DNA from 3 places in the Mesorhizobium sp. GW821-FHT07A06 genome. Region 3 is predicted to be linked to each of the others. Evidence: predicted binding sites of a transcription regulator. Region 3 holds the regulator's gene; each other region holds the start of a gene.
The links. Region 3 encodes LexA, which represses DNA repair genes until DNA is damaged. Its sites were predicted from a motif close to TGTTCNNNNTGTGTTCNG; they were not measured.
Positions count from the first base shown of each region.

Region 1: the regulator LexA is predicted to act here: its motif matches at 3,714-3,731, upstream of AC07SZ_RS10875 (ImuA family protein).
Region 2: the regulator LexA is predicted to act here: its motif matches at 4,684-4,701, upstream of AC07SZ_RS07770 (ATP-dependent helicase).

Region 1 covers NZ_JBWKRC010000003.1:81,725-88,278, forward strand. Annotated here, with positions in the region: gene AC07SZ_RS10850 (DUF4153 domain-containing protein) at 1-1,420, opposite strand, end outside; gene AC07SZ_RS10855 (hypothetical protein) at 1,417-1,611, opposite strand; gene AC07SZ_RS10860 (HpcH/HpaI aldolase/citrate lyase family protein) at 2,017-2,898, shown strand; gene AC07SZ_RS10865 (DUF1737 domain-containing protein) at 2,935-3,141, shown strand; gene AC07SZ_RS10870 (metallopeptidase family protein) at 3,160-3,582, opposite strand; gene AC07SZ_RS10875 (ImuA family protein) at 3,755-4,792, shown strand; gene AC07SZ_RS10880 (DUF6504 family protein) at 4,734-6,209, shown strand; gene AC07SZ_RS10885 (error-prone DNA polymerase) at 6,206-6,554, shown strand, end outside.
Region 2 covers NZ_JBWKRC010000002.1:467,401-473,954, forward strand. Annotated here, with positions in the region: gene AC07SZ_RS07745 (response regulator) at 1-357, shown strand, start outside; gene AC07SZ_RS07750 (dienelactone hydrolase family protein) at 362-1,255, opposite strand; gene AC07SZ_RS07755 (hypothetical protein) at 1,397-1,627, opposite strand; gene AC07SZ_RS07760 (hypothetical protein) at 1,686-2,123, shown strand; gene AC07SZ_RS07765 (glucose/quinate/shikimate family membrane-bound PQQ-dependent dehydrogenase) at 2,163-4,481, opposite strand; gene AC07SZ_RS07770 (ATP-dependent helicase) at 4,742-6,554, shown strand, end outside.
Region 3 covers NZ_JBWKRC010000007.1:164,694-171,247, reverse strand. Annotated here, with positions in the region: gene gltX (glutamate--tRNA ligase) at 1-171, opposite strand, end outside; gene AC07SZ_RS22700 (ComEC/Rec2 family competence protein) at 274-2,727, shown strand; gene lexA (transcriptional repressor LexA) at 2,721-3,458, opposite strand; gene AC07SZ_RS22690 (GntR family transcriptional regulator) at 3,811-4,584, opposite strand; gene AC07SZ_RS22685 (ABC transporter substrate-binding protein) at 4,739-5,725, shown strand; gene AC07SZ_RS22680 (ABC transporter ATP-binding protein) at 5,783-6,554, shown strand, end outside.

The sequences.
Region 1 (6,554 bases), on a different contig from region 3:
AACCTTCATCGACGCCGCGCAGTCTCGCCAGTTCGAGTGTGACGCCGGCTTCAGCCGTCCTGCCTTGATGATCGAAGAAACGATCGAGCGCCGCAAACGCGCCCGGACCGAGCGAGCGCAGATACCAGGCGTCGAGGGGAATGCCCTGGCCGGTCATTTCGAAGGAATGGTCGACATTGTAGTTGGCGATCGTGGCCGCGAAGTTGATGAAGCAGCAGGCATAGAGCATCGTCGATAACGTCAGAAGATTGGCGGACAAGAGCCATTCATTGGATTTTCCAAGCGCGATGCGGGCGATGATCAGCACAAGGCCCGCCGCCACCAGCACCATCCAGACGAAGGCGGCGATGCGCCAGTAGGTCAGCGCGTAGATGCCGACATAGAGGTCGAGCCGCAGGATCGACGAGATGACCAGCATGATGTTCTGCGCCACCCAGGCATAGACCAGCCGGCGGATGACGGGATCCCCTGAGGTCTCGCTGCCGGGCCTGAGCGCCGCAAGGACAAAACCGGCGGCAAGCAGCGCCGTGACGATCAGGGGATAGGCGCCGCGATGCGCATAGGCGGCGTAGCTCAACCCGTCGGGAAGCGCTGCCCCGCCCCACAGATAGGTGGCGTCGAGCCCGGTCTGCAGCGCGAACAGGATGTTGAAGACGACGAGCGCGCGCAGGATGGCTGCCTTGCCGAACACCATGTCCTCGACGACGTGCCTGTCCGGGACGGCTGCCGGTTGGGCATCGGCACGGGGAGGGTTCGGCCGAGGGGTGCGCCGCCGGAATCGCGGCAGGCGTGGCCGCAGGAAAGCCCAGACGCCGGCGAGCACGAACAGCCAGAAGGCAATCCGGGCCAGCTGGATGAGATCGAGCAGCTTCATCAGGTCGATCAGCGACAGCCAGTGGTCGATGACCGGGTTGGCGGCGCCGAACAGCGCCAGGAAGACAGCGCCCAGCGTCAGCGGCATCACCCAGACCGCGATCGCCGCCAGCCGGATGCGGCGCCCGCCGAACCGGCGCGCGGCCTTGCGCCAGCGGATGAAGTCATTGGCGAACCGGAACGGTGCCGCCAGCCAGAACAGTACGATCTGGCCGGCAATGCGGGCGGCGCGGTGTCGCAAGCGGCCGCTCAGCGAAAGCGCGAACACGACCTGGGCCGCCAGCGCGATCGCTACCGACAGGGCGCTGACGTTTTCAGCGAGCGGAAGCAACGCGACAAGCAAGGCGGCGGACTTGAGCCAGACCCTGCCGTCGCTGAAGGCCGCGGGATGCACCGCCACGACCGCGGCGGCGATCAGGAGGGCGAACAAGAAAACCGTGATGCCGGCGGGCTGGCCATAGAAGAGAAAATCCGCCAGCACGACCAGCAGCACGGCAACGCCGAAGCGGCTGCAATAGCTTGGTGCCGCTGTGAAGAACGATGTCATGAGCTGACCTTCCTAATGGCATCTGGCCTGATGGCATCTGGCCTGATCGCATCCGGCCGCATTGGCGGCGGGCTCTTGCGGACAAAGGGAATGAGGATCGCCGCGGGATTGGCGCGCGGCGGATCGGCCATCCACCAGCCGTCGCTGCGCAGCCGGTAGGGCAGGGACCAGGTTTTTGCTCGCTTGTGCATGCCCCCCGTCTCGCAGGCGGGTGGGGAGATCGCAGGGCGGATCCGAGGAGCTTTTCCGCAGGCATGTGCAGTTTTCGTGCAGAGGCTCCTTTCCTCTCCCTCCGGAGGGGGAGAGGTGGCTCGGCGAAGCCGAGTCGGAGTGGGGGAACCACCCGGCAAGCGCAGCGAACAGACATAGGAAGGGCGCTAGGCGCAAGCATCGCATCGCCTAGCATCCGAGGGTCGACCCCCACTCCGTCGAGCTTCGCTCGACACCTCTTCCCCGATCGACGGGGGAGAGGAAAGACCGCTTCCGCAACAGCTGCAGAGAACGGAAGGCAAGGGAGCGCAAGCTTTCGCGGTTGGCTCGTGTCAGGTACCGGTCGGACGCTTGCCTCACCCGCCCACAGACGGCATAGATCGAGCATGACAACCGAACCCTACCGCCCGCGCCGCTCGGTGCTCTATGTCCCGGCCTCCAACGACAAGGCACTGGCCAAGATCGCGCAGCTTGCCTGCGACGCCGTCATCATCGACCTCGAGGATGCCGTCGCCCCGGCCGACAAGATCGCCGCTCGCGACAAGCTGGCCGGAATTTTCGCCAATCGCCCCGCTAGACGTTGCGAGATGGTGGTGCGCGTCAACGCGCTGGCCAGCGAATGGGGCGCCGACGACCTGCTGGCCGCGGCAAGATTCGAGCCCGACGGCATCCTGTTGTCCAAGGTCGCCACACCGCGCGATATCCTTGAGGTCGGCGACGTGCTCGATGACAATTTTGCCCCCGACTGCGTGAAGCTGTGGGCGATGATCGAGACGCCCAAGGCCATGCTCAACATCGGCGCGATCGCCGAGCTTGGCCGCGATCCGGCCTCACGGCTCAATTGTTTCGTTGCCGGAACGAATGACCTGGCCAAGGACACCGGCGTGCTGGCGACGCCGGACCGGCGTTACCTCGTGCCGTGGCTGATGCAGATGGTGCTGGCCGCGCGCGCCGGCGGTCTCGACATGCTCGACGGCGTGGCCAACGATTTTCGCGACCTCGACGCCTTTGCCCGTGAGTGCGCGGAAGCGGCGGCCATGGGCTTCGATGGCAAGACCCTCATCCATCCGGCCCAGATCGACGCGGCCAACCGCGCCTTCGCGCCGTCGCCGGCGGCGCTGACCGAGGCGCGCCTGGTTAAGGACGCGTTTGCCCTTGCCGAAAACAGCGGCAAGGGCGTGATCGCGCTGAATGGCAGAATGGTCGAGCGGCTGCACCTGGCGCAGGCCGAAAAACTGCTGGCGAAGGCAGCCGCCATCGGCGCATGATCGCGGCCAAGTTCATTCACGACAGGACTTGAGAAAATGAAACTCTACCGCTTTCTGACCGGCCCGGACGACGCCAGCTTCTGCCACAAGGTGACGGCGGCGCTTAACAAGGGCTGGCACCTGTTCGGCTCGCCGACCTATGCCTATGACAAGAAAGCCAAGACCATGCGCTGCGGCCAGGCCGTGGTGAAGGATGTCGACGGCCAGGAATACGGGCCGGACACCAAGCTCAGCGACTGGTAGAGCTTCCTCTCTTCGAGCCTATTCAGCCGCTTCCTCGATCCGCTCCATATCATCGTCCGACAGGCCGAAATGGTGGCCGATCTCGTGGATCAGCACATGGGTGACGATGTCGCCCAGCGTTTCCTCGTTTTCGGCCCAGTAGTCGAGCATGGCGCGGCGATAGAGCGTGATGCGGTTCGGGCCTTCGCCGGTCTGCGGGTTCCAGCGCTCGGCGATGCCGCGTCCCTCGAACAGGCCGAGCAGGTCGAACGGCGTTTCCAGCGACAGGTCGTCCATGATTTCGTCGGTCGGGAACTCGGCGATCTGGATGACGATCTCGCCGGTCAGCTTGCGAAACTCCTCCGGCAAATGGGCATAGGCCTCCAGCGCGAGGAACTCCAGCTCCTCCATCGAGGGCGCAAGTTCGCCGTGCCAGGTGCGGGTCTTGTAGATGCGGGCCATGCTTTGTCCTTTGATCCCGGCATATAGGCTTTCGCACCGGTCGAGGCAAATTACAGGGATGAGGCGCGCGGGGATGAGGAATAAATTCCTTGTGACTCTGCTTGACTCTTCAATCGCCCTCTGGAATCTATAGGAACATAACAGGAACAATTGTGAGTGGAAGCTGACCGTCATGGCGATGAGCGCCGTGGCGCGGGAGACTGTTTTTGCCCTGCGCCGCCAGATCGCGAAAATCGAGGGAACGCTGCCCGAGCGCCTGCAGGCGCCGGCCGCCGCGACGCTTGATGCCGACGCCAGCGCCGATGTCACGTCCAGTGCCGACCTCACGATCGTCCGGCGCGGCCTTGCCGCGGCCTTGCCGGATGCCTTCCTGCCAACCGGCGTCGAGCGCCTCGATGCCGCCCTGAGCGGCGGCTTGCCGAAAGCCGCCTTGAGCGAAATCCATGGCGGGCAAACCCGTGATGCCGGAGCCGTTGCGGGCTTCGCTCTGTCGCTCACCAGCCTGATCCTGAAGCAGGCACACGGGCTGCCGGTGCTGTGGATCGGTACATCGGAGATCTTTGGCGAGGCCGGCTTTCCCTATGCCAGGGGGCTGCATGCCGCGTTCGGCATCGAACCCGGGCAATTGCTGTTTTCCGAGGCGCCCAGGCTCGTCGATGCGCTGTGGGTCGCCGAGGAGGCCGCCAGGATGACGGCACTCGCCGCCGTCATCCTGGAAATCCGCGGCAACCCGCAGCGGCTGGACCTGACCGCGACGCGCCGGCTGCATGCAAGGGCGGCAAGCGCCGGCCGGCCGGTGTTCCTGCTGCGGCAGGCGGCCGAGCCAGAACCGACGGCGGCGCCCGTCCGCCTCATCGTCGCGTCGGCGCCGGCCGTGCCGCGCGCCACGGTCGCCGGGCCGCTCGCCGGTTCGATCGGCCGCCCTGCCTTCACCATTACCATCGGCAAGAGCCGCACGGCCTTGCCAGGACAATTCACACTGGAGTGGAACCCCGATGAACGCGCATTCGACGAAAGAAGAGGCGAGGAAAAACGGGAACGGGCAAAGGATCCTGTCGCTGTGGTTTCCCTACTTGGCAGCCGAAAGGATCCTGCGGCAGCGTCTGGGGCGGTCCTGGCGTTCCCGGCCGTCGTCGGATCATCCGCCACTGGTGGTCAGCCACCGCCAGGGCAACGCGCAACGCATTTCGGCCCTCGACGAGCGGGCTGAGGCGCTGCACCTGAAGCGCGACATGGGCATTGCCGATGCGCGCGCCATGCATCCGTCGATCGACATCGTCGAGGCCGATCCGGAAGCCGACCGCCGCCTGCTCGAAGGCCTTGCCGACTGGTGCGACCGCTACACCCCGCTGGTGGCGCTGGACGGGACGGACGGCCTGTTCCTCGACGTCACCGGCTGCACCCATCTGTTCGGCGGCGAACGCGCCATGCTCGACGACATCCTGTCGCGCTTCTTCCATCAGGGGTTCGATGTCCGCGCCGGCCTTGCCCCGACGCCGGGAGCGGCCTGGGCGGCGGCACGCTTTTGCGGCGACCGCATCGTCGCCGGGGGCGAGGAGGAAGCACTGCTGGCACCCTTGCCGCTCGCCGCATTGCGCATAGCGCCGGAAACCCGCGCCAGCCTGGAGAGCGTCGGCCTGCGCACGGCGGGCGCCGTCATGGCGGCACCGCGCGCGCCGCTCGCCCGCCGCTTCGGCGCCGCCCTGCTGCTGCGCCTCGACCAGGCGCTTGGCCGTCTCGACGAGGCGGTCTCGCCGCGTCTTCCCGTCGCGCCGCTTTCGGTCGAGCGCCATCTCGCCGAGCCCGTCACGCTGATCGAGGACATCGAACGCCTGGTCGGCCTGCTGGCGACGACCTTGAAGACCGATCTCGAGCGCCGTGGCGAGGGCGCCCGGACGCTGGCGCTGCTGCTCTTCCGCGTCGACGGCGCGGTCAGCCGCATTGCTCTGGGTACCTCGCGGCCGATGCGCGATCCCCGGCTGATCCAGAAGCTGTTCCATGAAAGGCTGGCGGCACTCGAGCAAGGTATCGATGCTGGCTATGGCTTCGACCTGGTGCGGCTCTCCGTGCTGGCCGCCGCCGCCTTCGACATGGCGCAGGCCGACCTGACGGGCGACGTGACCGACGACGGCGCCGACATCGCGCTGTTCGCCGACCGCATCCGCGCCCGGCTCGGCGAAGGCGCGGTCCTGCAGCCGGTCGCCGTGGAAAGCCATCTGCCGGAACGCGCCGTCGCCATCATTCCTTTCACCGAGGCCCCGCGCCGGACCACGCCGCCTAGGAAGCCGGACAGGATGCAGGCGCCCAAAACCATCTTCCCGCCGGAACGGCCGATCCGGCTGTTCCGCGCGCCCGAGCCCATCGAGGTGCCCGCTACCGAAATGCCGGAGGGGCCGCCGCTGCACTTCCGCTGGCGGCGCGCGCTCTACCGCGTCACCCGGGTCGAGGGTCCGGAACGCATCGCCGCCGAATGGTGGCGGGAGGCGTCAAGCGATCCGGCGACATCCACCCGTGACTATTTCCGTATCGAGGATGCCGACGGCCGCCGCTTCTGGCTCTACCGGCAAGGCCTTTATGGCAACCCCCGGGTGCCGCCGCGCTGGTTCATGCACGGGGTCTTCGCATGAACGCGCTGACCGCCATCCCCTATGCCGAGTTCGGCATCCAGTCGAATTTCTCCTTCCTGCGCGGCGCCTCCAAGCCGGAGGAACTGGTGGTCGCGGCCAAGCTGCTGGGCTTCTCCGCGATCGGCCTTGCCGACCGCAACACCGTTGCCGGCGTGGTGCGCGCCTGGCAGCAGGCCAAGGTCGAAAAACTCTCCTATCACCCCGGCTGCCGGCTGGTTTTCGGCGACGGCACGCCGGACATTCTCGCCTACCCCCGGAACCGTGCGGGCTGGGGGCATCTGTGCCGCATGCTCACCCAGGCCAATCTGCGTGACGAAACCGAAAAGGGCGCCACGCTTCTCCAGC
Region 2 (6,554 bases), on a different contig from region 3:
GTCGTCGGCTGGGCGACGTCTTCGGCGGAAGCAAAAAGCATGGTCGAGTCCACGGATGCCGACATCGCCTTTGTCGACATCCACCTTACCGACGGTCCGACCGGCGTCGACGTGGCCCACTATATCGGCGAAAAGAAACGTTCGATGGTGGTGTTCATGACCGCCAATCCGAAGCGAATCCCCGACCATTTCGCCGGCGCTATCGGCGTCATCGCCAAGCCCTATACGATGAACGGGCTGACGTCGGCGTTGCGGTACCTGCAGGAGGGCGTGCGCCGCCCGCCTCCGGTTTCGACACGTCCAGCCGGATTCACCCTGTCGCCGGCCTACGCGGCGGTCTGGGCGCCAGCGGCCTGACGTCCTACGCCAGTTTCTCCTTCAGGAAGGCGATCGTCCTGCCCCAGGCGAGATCGGCCGCCTTCTTGTCATAACGCGCGGCCGACGTATCGTTGTTGAAGGCATGGTTGGCGCCTTCATAAACATAGACCGTGTATTCGACATGCGCGGCATCGAGCTCCTTCTTGAAGGCGTCGATGCCGGCATTGGTGCGATCGTCGAGGCCGGCATAGTGCAGCAGCAGCGCGGCCTTGATCTTCGACACATCGGCGGCCTTCGGCTGCATGCCGTAATAGGCGACGCTCGCCGCGAGATCCGGCGCTTTGACGGCCAGCATGTTGGCCGTGCCGCCGCCCCAGCAGAAGCCAATGGCGCCGACCTTGCCATTGCCGTCCTTGTCGGCCTTCAGGAAAGCGACGGTCGCGACGCCGTTGGCGACAGTCTGCGCCGGGTCGAGCTTCGTGAACATGTCACGCGCCTTGTCCTCATCGGCGGGTGTGCCGCCAAGCGGCGACAGGAAGTCCGGCGCCAGCGCCACGAACCCCTCCAGCGCCACGCGCCGGGCGACGTCGCGTATATGCGGGTTGAGCCCCCTGTTTTCATGGATGACGATGACGGAGCCGAGCTTGCCGGCCTGGTTTGCCGGTTTGACCAGATAGCCCTTCATCTCGCCGCCGCTGCCCGGATAGGTGATCTCCTCGCCTTTCACCCGCGGATCGTTGTCGGCGACGATTGCCGCGTGGGCGGAGTTCGCCGCCAGCATCGGCGCGATCGCGGCCGCCGCGGCACCCGATCCGGCAAGCCTGGTCAGCTGTTCCATGAAGCGCCGGCGGTCGAGCGTCAGATGCGTGTATTCGTCATAGGCGTCGATCATCGCCTGGGTGATGGCGGGCTTGTCGGTGGCGGTGGATTTGGTCATCGGCGCACTCCTCGGTCTCGCTATCTCGATGCGACGTCCCGTCGTTCGCAAGATAGGGGTGGGCCTTGCATCGTCCAGTCACGGAGCGGTGACGCCCCGTCTCTCCGGCAAGGCGCGGCGCCATCATCCCAATTGGCGTCATCACAATTTTGTCATCGACGACAAATCTTGATGGCACCGCCACAATAGTGGGGGAAACTGACCATACGGCCGCCCCATGGCGCGGCCACGGTCCTGAAAGGATCGATCTGAAAGGAAGCCGCCGATGACCATGCCCTCGCCGATCCTGGCAACCGCCTTTATCGTTGCCGCAGCCGCGATCCTGGCGATGCGCGCGGCCTTTGTAGCGGCGAGCCGGAAGTCCATGGTCAAGGTCCGCGTCCGCCAGCGCCATCCGGCAAACACGAAAACCAAAGGTTGAGGTGAAGTCATGGACGTACAGGATATCGTGAACACCGTTTCGCAGAAGGCCGGCCTTGACCAGGCAACGACGGAAAAGGTCGTCGGCACCATTTTCTCGGTACTGGAGCACGAGGCGGAAGGCACCAGCGCCTCATCCTTCTTCGCCAAGATTCCGGGCGCCGATGCACTGGCACAGAAATATGACGTCATGGCCGCCGCCCCTGCCGGCGGCGGTGGCGGCTTCCTGTCCTCGCTGCAAGGCGCGCTTGGCGGCGTTCTCAGCGAGAAGGCAGGCGCGCTGGTCAACGGCCTCGCTGCCCTCAAGGCATCCGGCCTCGATCTGGCGCAGATCCAGAAGGCTGGCGAGACGCTGGTCCAGCAAGCCGAAGCCGCGGCCGGCCCCGATCTGACCAACCAGGTGCTGGGCTCGGTGCCCAGCCTGAAAAGCCATCTCGGGCTCGGCTGATCGTCAATTCGCCGAGCTTGCCCCTAGGCAACCCACTGCCTACTTGGGCAGCGCGTAAGCCATCACATAATCCCCTGGCTTGGTGCCGACCGAGCCGTGGCCGCCGGCGACGATGACCACGAACTGGCGTCCGTCGGCGACCGTATAGGTCATCGGCGTCGACTGACCGCCGGCAGGCAGCCGCGCCCGCCAGAGCTGCTTGCCCGACGTCAGGTCGTAGGCGCGCAGATAATCGTCGACCGCGGCACCAAGGAAGGCGACGCCACCGGCGGTGATCATCGGCCCGCCAATGCCGGGCACCCCGACCTTCAGCGGCAGCGGCAGTGGCGTCATGTCGTAGACGGTGCCGTTGCGGTGCTTGTAGTTGATCGTGCCGGTCCTGAGATCCACCCCGGCGACATACCCCCACGGTGGCGCCTGGCAGGGAACGCCGAGGGGAGACAGGAACGGCCCCATCACAACCGCATAGGGCGCGCCTTCATTGCGGTTGAGCCCCTGCTCGCTGCCCTTGGTGTCGTCGCCCGGCGCCGGCACGTCGGCGCGCGGAACGAGCCTGGACGTGAAGGCGAGATAGGTCGGCATGCCGAACATCACCTGCCGCACCGGATCGACCGCCACGCCACCCCAGTTGAAGGTGCCGAAATTACCGGGATAGATCAGCGATCCCTGCACCGAGGGCGGCGTATAGCGGCCTTCGTAGCGCAGTTTGTGGAAGGCGATGCGGCAGGCCAGCTGGTCGAACATGGTGATCCCCCACATGTCGGCTTCGATCAGCGGCTTCGGGTTGAAGGAGAGATCGGACGAAGGCTGCGTCGGCGACGCATGGTCGCCCTCGATGGCGCCGCCGGGCGCCGGCACTTCCTTGACCGCGATCACCGGCTCGCCGGTGCGCCGGTCGAGCACATAGAGGTCGCCCTGCTTGGTCGGCCCGACCAGCGCGGGCACGATCGTGCCGTCGGCCTTGGTGATGTCGATCAGGCTCGGCTGCGCCGGCACGTCCATGTCCCACAGGTCGTGGTGCACGGTCTGCCGCACCCATTTCAACTGCCCGGTATTGAGATCGAGCGCGGTGATCGAGGAGGAGAACTTCTCGACATTGGCGCTGCGTCCGGCGCCGAGCTGGTCCGGCGTCTGGTTGCCGAGCGGCACGTAAAGCAGGCCAAGCTTCTCGTCGGCGCTCGGCGTCGACCACATGTTGGGCGAGTTGGCGGTGTAGGTCTGGCCGGCCGGCAGCGGCGTCGTCTGGTCCGGATTGCCGGAATCCCAGTTCCACAGCAGCTTGCCCGTGCTCGCATCATAGGCGCGGATAACGCCCGACGGCTCCTGCGTCGAATAATTGTCGTTGACCGCGCCGCCGACGATGATCTTGCCGCCCGCGATCAGCGGCGCCGAGGTCGAATAGTAATAGCCTGATTTCGGGTATGGCATGTTGGTCAAGAGATTGAGTGTGCCGGCCTCGGCGAAGGCGGGACAGACCTGCCCGTTGGCGGCGTCGAGCGCGATCAGCCGGGCATCCGAGGTCGGCAGGTAGACGCGGGTCGCGCAAGGCTGGCCGGCGGCGCCGGCGGCATCGGCATAATAGGACACGCCGCGGCAGGTCTGGTGCTGGCGGTCCTTGTCGAGCTTGATCTTGGGGTCGTAGCGCCATTTTTCCTTGCCGGTCGCGGCGTCGACCGCGATGGCGAAATTGTGCGGCGTGCATATATAGAGTGTGTCGCCGATCTTGAGCGGTGTCACCTGGTATGTGGTCTCGCCGACATCGTCCGGCCCCTTCACGTCGCCGGTGCGATAGGTCCAGGCCGGCTGCAGATTGGCGACATTGTCCGGCGTGATCTGGTCGAGCGGCGAATAGCGCTGGCCGAATTGCGTGCGGCCATAGAAGTGCCACTCGCCGGCCGGCACGTCGCCGCCGAGATTGGCGTTGGGGGTCACCTTGTCGGTGTCAAGCGCGCCGGCGATGTCCTTCGGGTCCGTGGTCATCGAATAGCCGGCCACCGCCAGTGAGGCCAGCACGGCCAGGATCAGCGGCGCGCGCCCGTCAGGACCGGCAAGGCCCCGCCGCGCCCACGGCGTCAGCAGCCATAGCGCCACCAGCACGATGATGCCGCCGCGCGGGCCGAGTTCCCACCAGTCGAAGCCGGTTTCCCACACCGCCCAGGCCAGCGTGCCGAGCACGATCGCCGCGTAGAGCCACAGCGCGGTGGAGCGGCGCCGGTAGAACAGCCATGCGGTGATCAGGAACGCGAGGCCCGATATGATGTAGTACCAGCTGCCGCCCAGCGAGGCCAGCCAGATGCCGCCAGCGCCAATTGTCAGACCGAGGAGAAAGAGAACAAGGGAGGTGATGGTTACAGCCAAGATGATACTCCTTCGACTGTTGCGCGCTTCTCGCGGCCATGGGCAACCCGGCATTGCGTTCCTGCCCGGCACACAACTTTCTCCCGCCCGCCTCGCCTGTCAAGCTTGTGCCACGGGCCCAGGGGCAGTGCTCGGTCTAGCTGCAAATGCGCGGCGGGTTGAGCGTCATGCGTGCCAAGGTGGCCGGATAAGCGGCTTTACCGGGAACAAAACGTAGACAGTTCTGGTCTTTCCCAACCGAATCACTACATTCGGGGACGATGTCCGGCTTTTCCGAAGACATGCCCTTTTTCGACGAACCCAATGCGCGGCCCACGGCCCCGTCGGGCATTGCCGCGCGCGCCATGGCTGCCCGCGGCGGCCACAACAATGCGCCGGACTATCTCCGGGGGCTGAATCCGGAACAAAGGCTGGCGGTGGAGACCACCGAGGGTCCTGTTCTGGTGCTGGCCGGCGCCGGCACCGGCAAGACGCGCGTGCTCACCACCCGCATCGCCCATATTCTCGCCACGGGGAAAGCCTTCCCCTCGCAGATTCTGGCCGTGACCTTCACCAACAAGGCCGCGCGCGAGATGAAACAGCGCATCGGGATTCTGATCGGCGAAGGCAATGTCGAGGGCATGCCGTGGCTGGGCACCTTCCACTCGATCGGCGTGAAGCTGCTGCGCCGCCATGCTGAGCTCGCGGGTCTGCGTTCCGACTTCACCATCCTCGACACCGACGATGTCGTGCGGCTGATCAAGCAGCTGATCCAGGCCGAGGGCCTCGACGACAAGCGCTGGCCGGCCAAACAGTTCGCGCAGATGATCGACGGCTGGAAGAACAAGGGTCTCGGCCCCGCCGAAATCCCCGAGGGCGACGCACGCAGCTTCGCCAACGGCAAGGGCCGCGAGCTCTACAAGGCCTATCAGGAGCGGCTGCAGACGCTGAACGCCTGCGACTTCGGCGACCTGCTCTGTCACCCGATCCGCATCTTCCGGGCCAATCCGGATGTGCTGAAGGACTATCACCGGCGCTTCAAATACATCCTCGTCGACGAATACCAGGACACCAACACCGCCCAGTACATGTGGCTGCGCCTGCTGGCACAGCGGTCGGACAGCGGGCGTGGGTCAACGTCGACGGATCTGCGATCGGCCGAAGGCCGCAAGCCCGACCAGGCGTCGGCCGGCCAGGCCGCCCCCGCGGAGGCCCGCGAGCGAAGCTCGCGTGCGGCCGTGAGCGAAAACAAAGTCAACATCTGCTGCGTCGGCGACGACGATCAGTCGATCTATGGCTGGCGCGGCGCCGAGGTCGACAACATCCTGCGCTTCGACAAGGATTTTCCCGGCGCCACCATCATAAGGCTCGAGCGCAACTACCGCTCGACCGCGCATATACTCGGCGCTGCTTCGCATCTCATCGCCCACAATGAGGGCCGTTTCGGCAAGACGCTGTTTACTGACCGCAACGACCCCGAGGACGGCAAGGTCAATGTCCACGCCGCCTGGGATTCCGAGGAGGAAGCCCGTGCCATCGGCGAGACCATCGAGGCCTATCAGCGCCAGAAGCATAATCTCAACGACATGGCGATCCTGGTGCGGGCGTCCTTCCAGATGCGCGCCTTCGAGGACCGCTTCATCACGCTCGGCCTGAACTACCGCGTTATCGGCGGCCCGCGCTTCTACGAGCGCATGGAAATCCGCGACGCGCTGGCCTTCTTCCGCGTCGTTGCCAACAGCGGCGACGACCTCGCCTTCGAGCGCATCGTCAATGTGCCGAAGCGCGGCCTGGGCGAAGCCACCATCCGCCAGATCCACGACACGGCGCGCGCCCTGCGCATTCCGATGCTGGAGGCCGCCGGCAATCTCGCCGAAAGCGACGAGTTGAAGCCGAAGCCGCGCGCCGCTTTGCGCGAAGTGGCCGCCAATTTCGAGCGCTGGCAGAAGGCGCTGGAAACCAAGCCGCACACCGAGCTCGCCGAGACCATTCTCGAGGAGAGCGGCTATACCGACATGTGGAAGAACGACCGCTCGGCCGAAGCGCCGGGTCGGCTGGAGAACCTGAAGGAACTGATCCGCTCCATGGAGGAAT
Region 3 (6,554 bases):
GGCCGTCGCGGCATCGGTCGAACGCTCGCGATCGGTGTCCTCGATGCGCAGCAGCATCGTGCCGGCGGTATGTTTGGCATAGAGCCAGTTGAACAGTGCCGTGCGCGCGCCTCCGATATGCAGGTAACCGGTGGGCGAGGGGGCAAAACGGGTGACGACCTTGTCGGACATGAAACTCTCGGAAACCATCTGAAGCGGGGCGCGGCGGCGCGGACTTTCGCGCGTTGCGCGTTCATGTAGCATAGGGCGTCAGGGGTGCAAGGGGCAGACCCGATGGCTGGACGTGGCCGGGGCTCGGATCAGGGCGAGGACGCTGTGGTTGGCGTCAGCGAACGGTCCCTGTTTGCAATCCCGCCGCCGGCCTCGCTGCCGCCATCACCTCTCGTTCCCGGCTCCGGCAGCCAACCTTTGCCAGGGGGTACCCCAGCACAAATTCCGCCCGCCACTGGCAGGATTGCGCGTATCGGGCGGCAAATTGGCCAGGCCTCCTTGCCTCGCCTGCGCCACAGTGTGACGACGGCAGCGGAGCTGGAACTTGACCGAGGCATCGCCTTCCTGCTGGTGCCGGTCTGCCTGGCCGCTGGTGCGATCGGCTATTACGCGCTGGCGGCGGAGCCTGACTTTGCAAAGCCTGTGGCGATCGTCGTGCTGATGGTGATCTGTGCGCTTGTCTCGCGCTCCTGGCCGAAAACCCATCTGGCCTTCATGGCGGCATTGATGTGCGCGTTGGGCCTGCTTGCCGCCAAGGTCGAGACCTGGCGGGCCGGCACCCGGATGCTGGGTTCGGAAATCTCGACGCAAGTGACCGGCCGTGTCGTCTCGCTCGACCGCATGGAGACCGGCCGCATCCGATTGACCATAGATGTGACGTCGACGGCCCGGCCAAAACTGCGTTACGCGCCGGAAAGGGTGCGGCTCTCGGCGCGCAAGATACCTGACGACATGACAGCCGGCTCGCTGATATCGGGCTATGCGAAGCTGCTGCCGCCGACAGGTCCGGTGCGGCCGGACAGCTACGATTTCTCGTTCGACAGCTACTTTGCCGGCATCGGTGGCAGCGGCTTCTTCCTTGGCAATCCAAGAATCATCTCCGCCGACGACAATGAGATGCCCCTGTCGGCCCGCCTGTTTTCAGGGATAGAAAATGCGCGCGAAGCCATCGCCGACCACATCAGGGGCGTTGTTGGCGGCGCCGAAGGCGAGATCGCGGCAGCGCTGATCGTTGGCGTGCGCGCCGGCATTCCCGATGAAATCAACGAATCAATGCGGCGCACCGGCATCTATCACATCATCTCCATTTCCGGACTGCATATGGCGCTGGTCGCCGGCACCATCATGGGGCTGTTGCGCGGTGCCTTCGCGCTGTTCCCGGATTTTTCCGCGCGTCGGTCGGTGAAGAAATACGCGGCCGCCGTGGCACTGTTGTCGATCGCCGCCTACCTCATCATCTCAGGCGTGGTCGTTGCCGCCGAGCGCAGCTTCATCATGCTGGCGGTAATGTTGATTGCCGTATTGTTCGATCGCGCCGCGCTGACCATGCGCAACCTCGCCATCTCGGCAATCGCCGTCATCGTGGTGTCGCCGCACGAGGTGGTCGGTCCAAGTTTCCAGATGTCTTTCGCCGCGACCGCCGCGCTGGTCGGCGCCTATGCCGGCTGGGCGGATCACCGTGCGGGAAAGGCAAGACCGCCGCCGCCAAAGCGGTCCCTGCCGGGCTTTCTCACGCGAAAATTCCTGCTGGCGACGGGCGGGTTGGCGATGACCTCCATCACTGCCGGCTGCGCCACGGCGCTGTTTGCCATCTGGCATTTCCAGCGTGTGTCACCGCTCAGCCTGTTCGCCAATCTCGCCGTCATGCCGATCGTTTCTCTGATTGTCATGCCTTTCGCTGTTCTCAGTTCTCTTGCGATGCCCTTTGGTGCCGATGGTCCCTTTCTCTACGTGATGGGCAAGGGGCTGACGGCCATGATCGCCATATCGGCGTGGATATCGGAACGCTCCCCCGTCGATGCGATCGGGCTGATTTCACAGCACTCGGTGCTGCTGGTGACGATCGCACTGGTCATCGCAACGATGGCGACGACATGGCTGCGGCTCGCGGCAGTGCCATTCGCGCTCGCCGGCCTGTTGACGGTGTCGGATACGCGCACGCCGGATGTGCTGATCTCGGAAGACGCGCGCCTGGTCGCGGTGCCGATCGGCGGTGGCGAACTCGCGGTCAGCCGGGCTCGCCCGAACGAATTCACCGTCGACAATTGGAAACGCGCGCTGGTCTCCGAAACAATTGTCGCACCGGAGATGTTCAACAAGGCAGAGGGACAATTCGATATTGCCGATGCCGTCAATCTGCCGCCAGGGGCGCCGTTTTATTGCACGGAGGGCATCTGTCTCGCCCGGCATCCGTCTGGCGCGATCATCGCGCATGTCGAAGACCGCAAGGCTACCTGGAAGGCCTGCGGCTTCGCCGACCTGATCGTTGTCAATGACGCGACGGGCTACGATGCCTGCCACAACCCGCTGGTTCTCGTCGTCACCAAACGGCAACTTGCACGCAAGGGCAGTGCCGCCGTCTTCTTCGACCGCCAATCGGCGACCAGTCCGCCAATCATCAGCTTCGCCGTGGACGGACCGTATCGGCCTTGGCACGCACAACGAAAGTTTTCGCGTGAGGCGAGGGGACTGCCGCCCTATCAAAAACCCGAAACGCCGGCCGCTCCTGCTCAGTAGCGCCTGATCAGCCCGACCAGCTTGCCTTGCACCTTGACCCTGTCCGGCCCGAAAATGCGCGTCTCGTAGGCCGGGTTGGCGGCTTCAAGGGCAATCGAAGCGCCCTTGCGGCGGAATCGCTTCAAGGTCGCTTCCTCCTCGTCGACCAGCGCCACGACGATCTCGCCCGGGCTCGCCGTATCGGCGTTGCGGATAATGACCGTGTCGCCATCGAAGATGCCGGCCTCGATCATCGAATCGCCCTTGACCTCCAGCGCATAGTGTTCGCCACCCATGATCATGTCCGGCGGCACTGAGATCGAATGCGTCTGATGCTGGATGGCATCGATCGGCACACCGGCGGCGATACGGCCCATCACCGGGATCGACACGGCGGCGACCGCGTCGTCGTCATTCCCGGCAAAGGGCAAGCGTGACGGCGCCGGCTTGATCTGGCGGCCAACGCCGCCCTGACCAAGACTGCCTTGAATGACGCTAGGCGAGAATTTCTTTGCCGCGTTGAGGCCTGGCGCGATCGAATCCGGCAGCCGCAGCACTTCCAATGCCCGCGCCCGGTTGGGCAGCCGGCGGATGAAGCCGCGTTCCTCGAGCGCCGTGATCAGGCGATGGATCCCTGACTTGGAGGCGAGATCGAGCGCTTCCTTCATCTCGTCAAAGGAGGGTGGGATACCGCTTTCCTTCAGCCGTTCATGAATGAACATCAGAAGTTCATGTTGCTTGCGCGTCAGCATGGCGCCCCCCAGGCATTGAACGAAGGGTGTGAATCGGAATCGAAAAACAAACCCAGAACAAACACTATCTGTTCCAGTTGTGTTCCGCAACTGTTTAAAGTTTAGTGAACTTGTTAAGACATCTGAAATTATCCGCCGCCGGCAGTGCGCAGCGATCGACCGCCTTCGCCGCCAACGCGAGCATTGAAATCATTTTGGTTAATCGCCTGTGGCCTACCTCTTGATGGACCTTGGCATCGGTTTCTCAAGGGCGTCCAGAGGCTGGATTTGCGTCGTTGGTCGATCCCTTCCTGGCGGAACGAAACGAAATCAAAACGCCAACGATCATGCCTCAAGAGAAAGAACGATGAAGTCATCCCGAAATTGCCTTCAGGCTGCCGGCGCGTGCGGTATAATTGTTCGCGCCGCTGTCCTCGCTGTGAACGTAGACATGCAGCGTGTAGCCGATATGCGCCGTCATCAGCGCTTTCGCCCGCTCGACATCGCGATCGAGGGCCGCTTCCATGATCGCGGTGTGATGCTCGATCGCGATCGCCTCGCGCAGGGCGTCCATTGCCTCGCCATAGCCATGCTTGAGGCCGGCCGCCGCCCGCAATGTCGGCGCCAGTCCGAGAAAACGATGATGCCGCCGCAACTGATCGGCGATTGTCGAGCGGAAGCGCAACAGCCAGTTGGACGTCGCGGCACTCAGCAATGCCGCGTGAAAGGCCTCGTGGCTCTCGTCCCATTGGTCGACCGCGTCATCAGAGGGGTCGTCGACCGCGGTCTTGCAGCGGGAGAGGCGGTAGTGAGCGGTGACAACCGCGTCCTCCCATTCCCTGCCGCCTTTCCCGATCGATTCCAGGAACAGCGGCATCTCCACAACCATCCTTGCGCGAGCCAGGTCCTCGAGTTCGGCCCGCGACACCGGAGCCACGGCAAAGCCGCGATTGCTGATGGCCGTAACCAGGCGCTCAGCCTCAAGCCGAGACAAGGCTTCACGCAGCGGTGTCCAGCCGACGCCGTATTGACCGCGCAGCGCGCTCAGCTTGAGCGGCGCGCCCGGCATGAGGCGTGTGGTCAGGATATCGCGCCGCAGCAACTGATAGGCAGCCTCGGTTTTCGTGGAGTTGTTCTGATCCTGCATCGCGATCCGTCCATCGTCGGGCATGTGGAAATTATATATGATGGTGGCCCATGGCAAGAATTATATATAATGTTTGACAGGTGACGACGGACTGACCATGATCGCCGCAGTTGCCGTCCCGATGAGCGGCGCTGATCAAATCTGGGAGGAAATGATGTTGAAGTCGAAATCCGCTTGGCTGTCGGGATTGGCCCTGGCAGGCGCATTGATGGTCAGCGCGGGGAGTGCCGCCGCCGACCAGATTCGCATCGGCATCGCCAATTTCGGCGAGCATCCGCAGCTCAACGCCGCCATAGCCGGGTTCAAGAAAGCGCTGACGGACAATGGCTTTGTCGAGGGCAAGGATGTCGTCTACACGGAGAGCCATACCAATTTCGATGCATCGCTAGTCCCGCAGATGATCGCCAAGCTGCAGGCGGAGCAGCCCAAGCTGATCTACACCATCACCACCCCGGTCTCGCAGATCGCCAAGAAGGCGCTTGCCGGTTCCGGTATTCCGATCGTCTTTGCCGCTGTCACCGATCCGGTCGCGGCCAAGCTGGTGCCGTCGTGGGACGCCGGAGACGAAGGCATGACGGGCGCCAGCGATCTGCAGGATGTCGCCGCTGTCATGGCCTTCACCAAGAAGCTGCTGCCGAATGCCAAGCGCTTCGGCGTCCCTTACAATCCGGGCGAGGCCAATGACGTTGCCTTGGTCGAGAAGATCAAGGCGGCCGCACCGGCGGCCGGTTTCGAGGTCGTGGAAGTCGGCATCGACAACGTCAATGACATCCAGCAGCGCATCGCCGCGCTCGCCGGCAAGGCAGACGTGATCTACGGCCCGGCTTCAAACCTGATCCAGCCGGCGATCGCCGCTGTCTCCGCGGCCGCTCGCCAGGCCGGAATCCCAATCGTCAACTCCGATGACAGCGCGGTCCGCAACGGCACGGTGCCGGCAAGCTTCGCGGTCAATTACACCCAGGTCGGCGTCAACGCCGGCAACATCGCCGCCGAAATCCTCAAGGGCAAGGATCCCAAGACGATCGCGCCGTCGCGCCCTGCCTACAAGGATCACATGGCAACGATTTCCCGCAAGGCGATGGCCGCGTTCGGCATGGAGATACCGGCGTCGATGGCCGACTGCGGCTGCATCGTCGACTGACATCGGCACTGAAGGATGACGGCGTCGGCGCCGTCATCCTGAGGTCAGGGAGGAACGATGCTCGAGATCCGATCCGCGCGCAAAGTATTCTACAAGGGCCAGGCCGATGAGAAGATCGCGCTGGACGGTCTCAGCCTGTCGCTGGCCACGGGCGAGTTCGGCATCGTCATCGGCTCCAACGGAGCCGGCAAGAGCAGCATGCTCAATGCCATTTCCGGAGCTCTTGTCCTGGATTCCGGCAGGATCCTGATCAATGGCGCCGACGTCACGGCCATGCCGGTGTACAAACGTGCCGCAAGATTGGCACGCGTCTTCCAGGATCCGATGCGCGGCACAGCCGCCAGCATGACGGTGGCGGAGAACATGCTGCTGGCCGACCTGCGCAGCCAAAAACGCACGCTGCGGCAAGGGCTGAACGCTACGCGGCTTGCATCCTACAAGGAGCGCCTGTCGATATTGGGCCTCGGCCTTGAAAATCGCCTCGATACCCGTGTCGACCTGCTCTCGGGCGGGCAGCGACAGTCGCTCTCGCTGATCATGGCCGTGGGCGGATCGCCGGACTTGCTGTTGCTCGACGAACATACGGCCGCGCTCGACCCGCGCACGGCCGAGATCGTCATGCAGGCGACGGTGCGGGCCGTCAACGCGCTGAAGCTGACGACCCTGATGGTGACCCACAACATGCAGCACGCCGTCGACTATGGCAGCCGGGTGATCATGCTCGATGCGGGCCGGGTCCTGCTTGAAGTCACCGGGGAAGAGAAGGCGAGGGTCACGGTCATCGACCTCATCGGCCATTTTTCGGTCAAGACCGACCGCATGTTGTTGG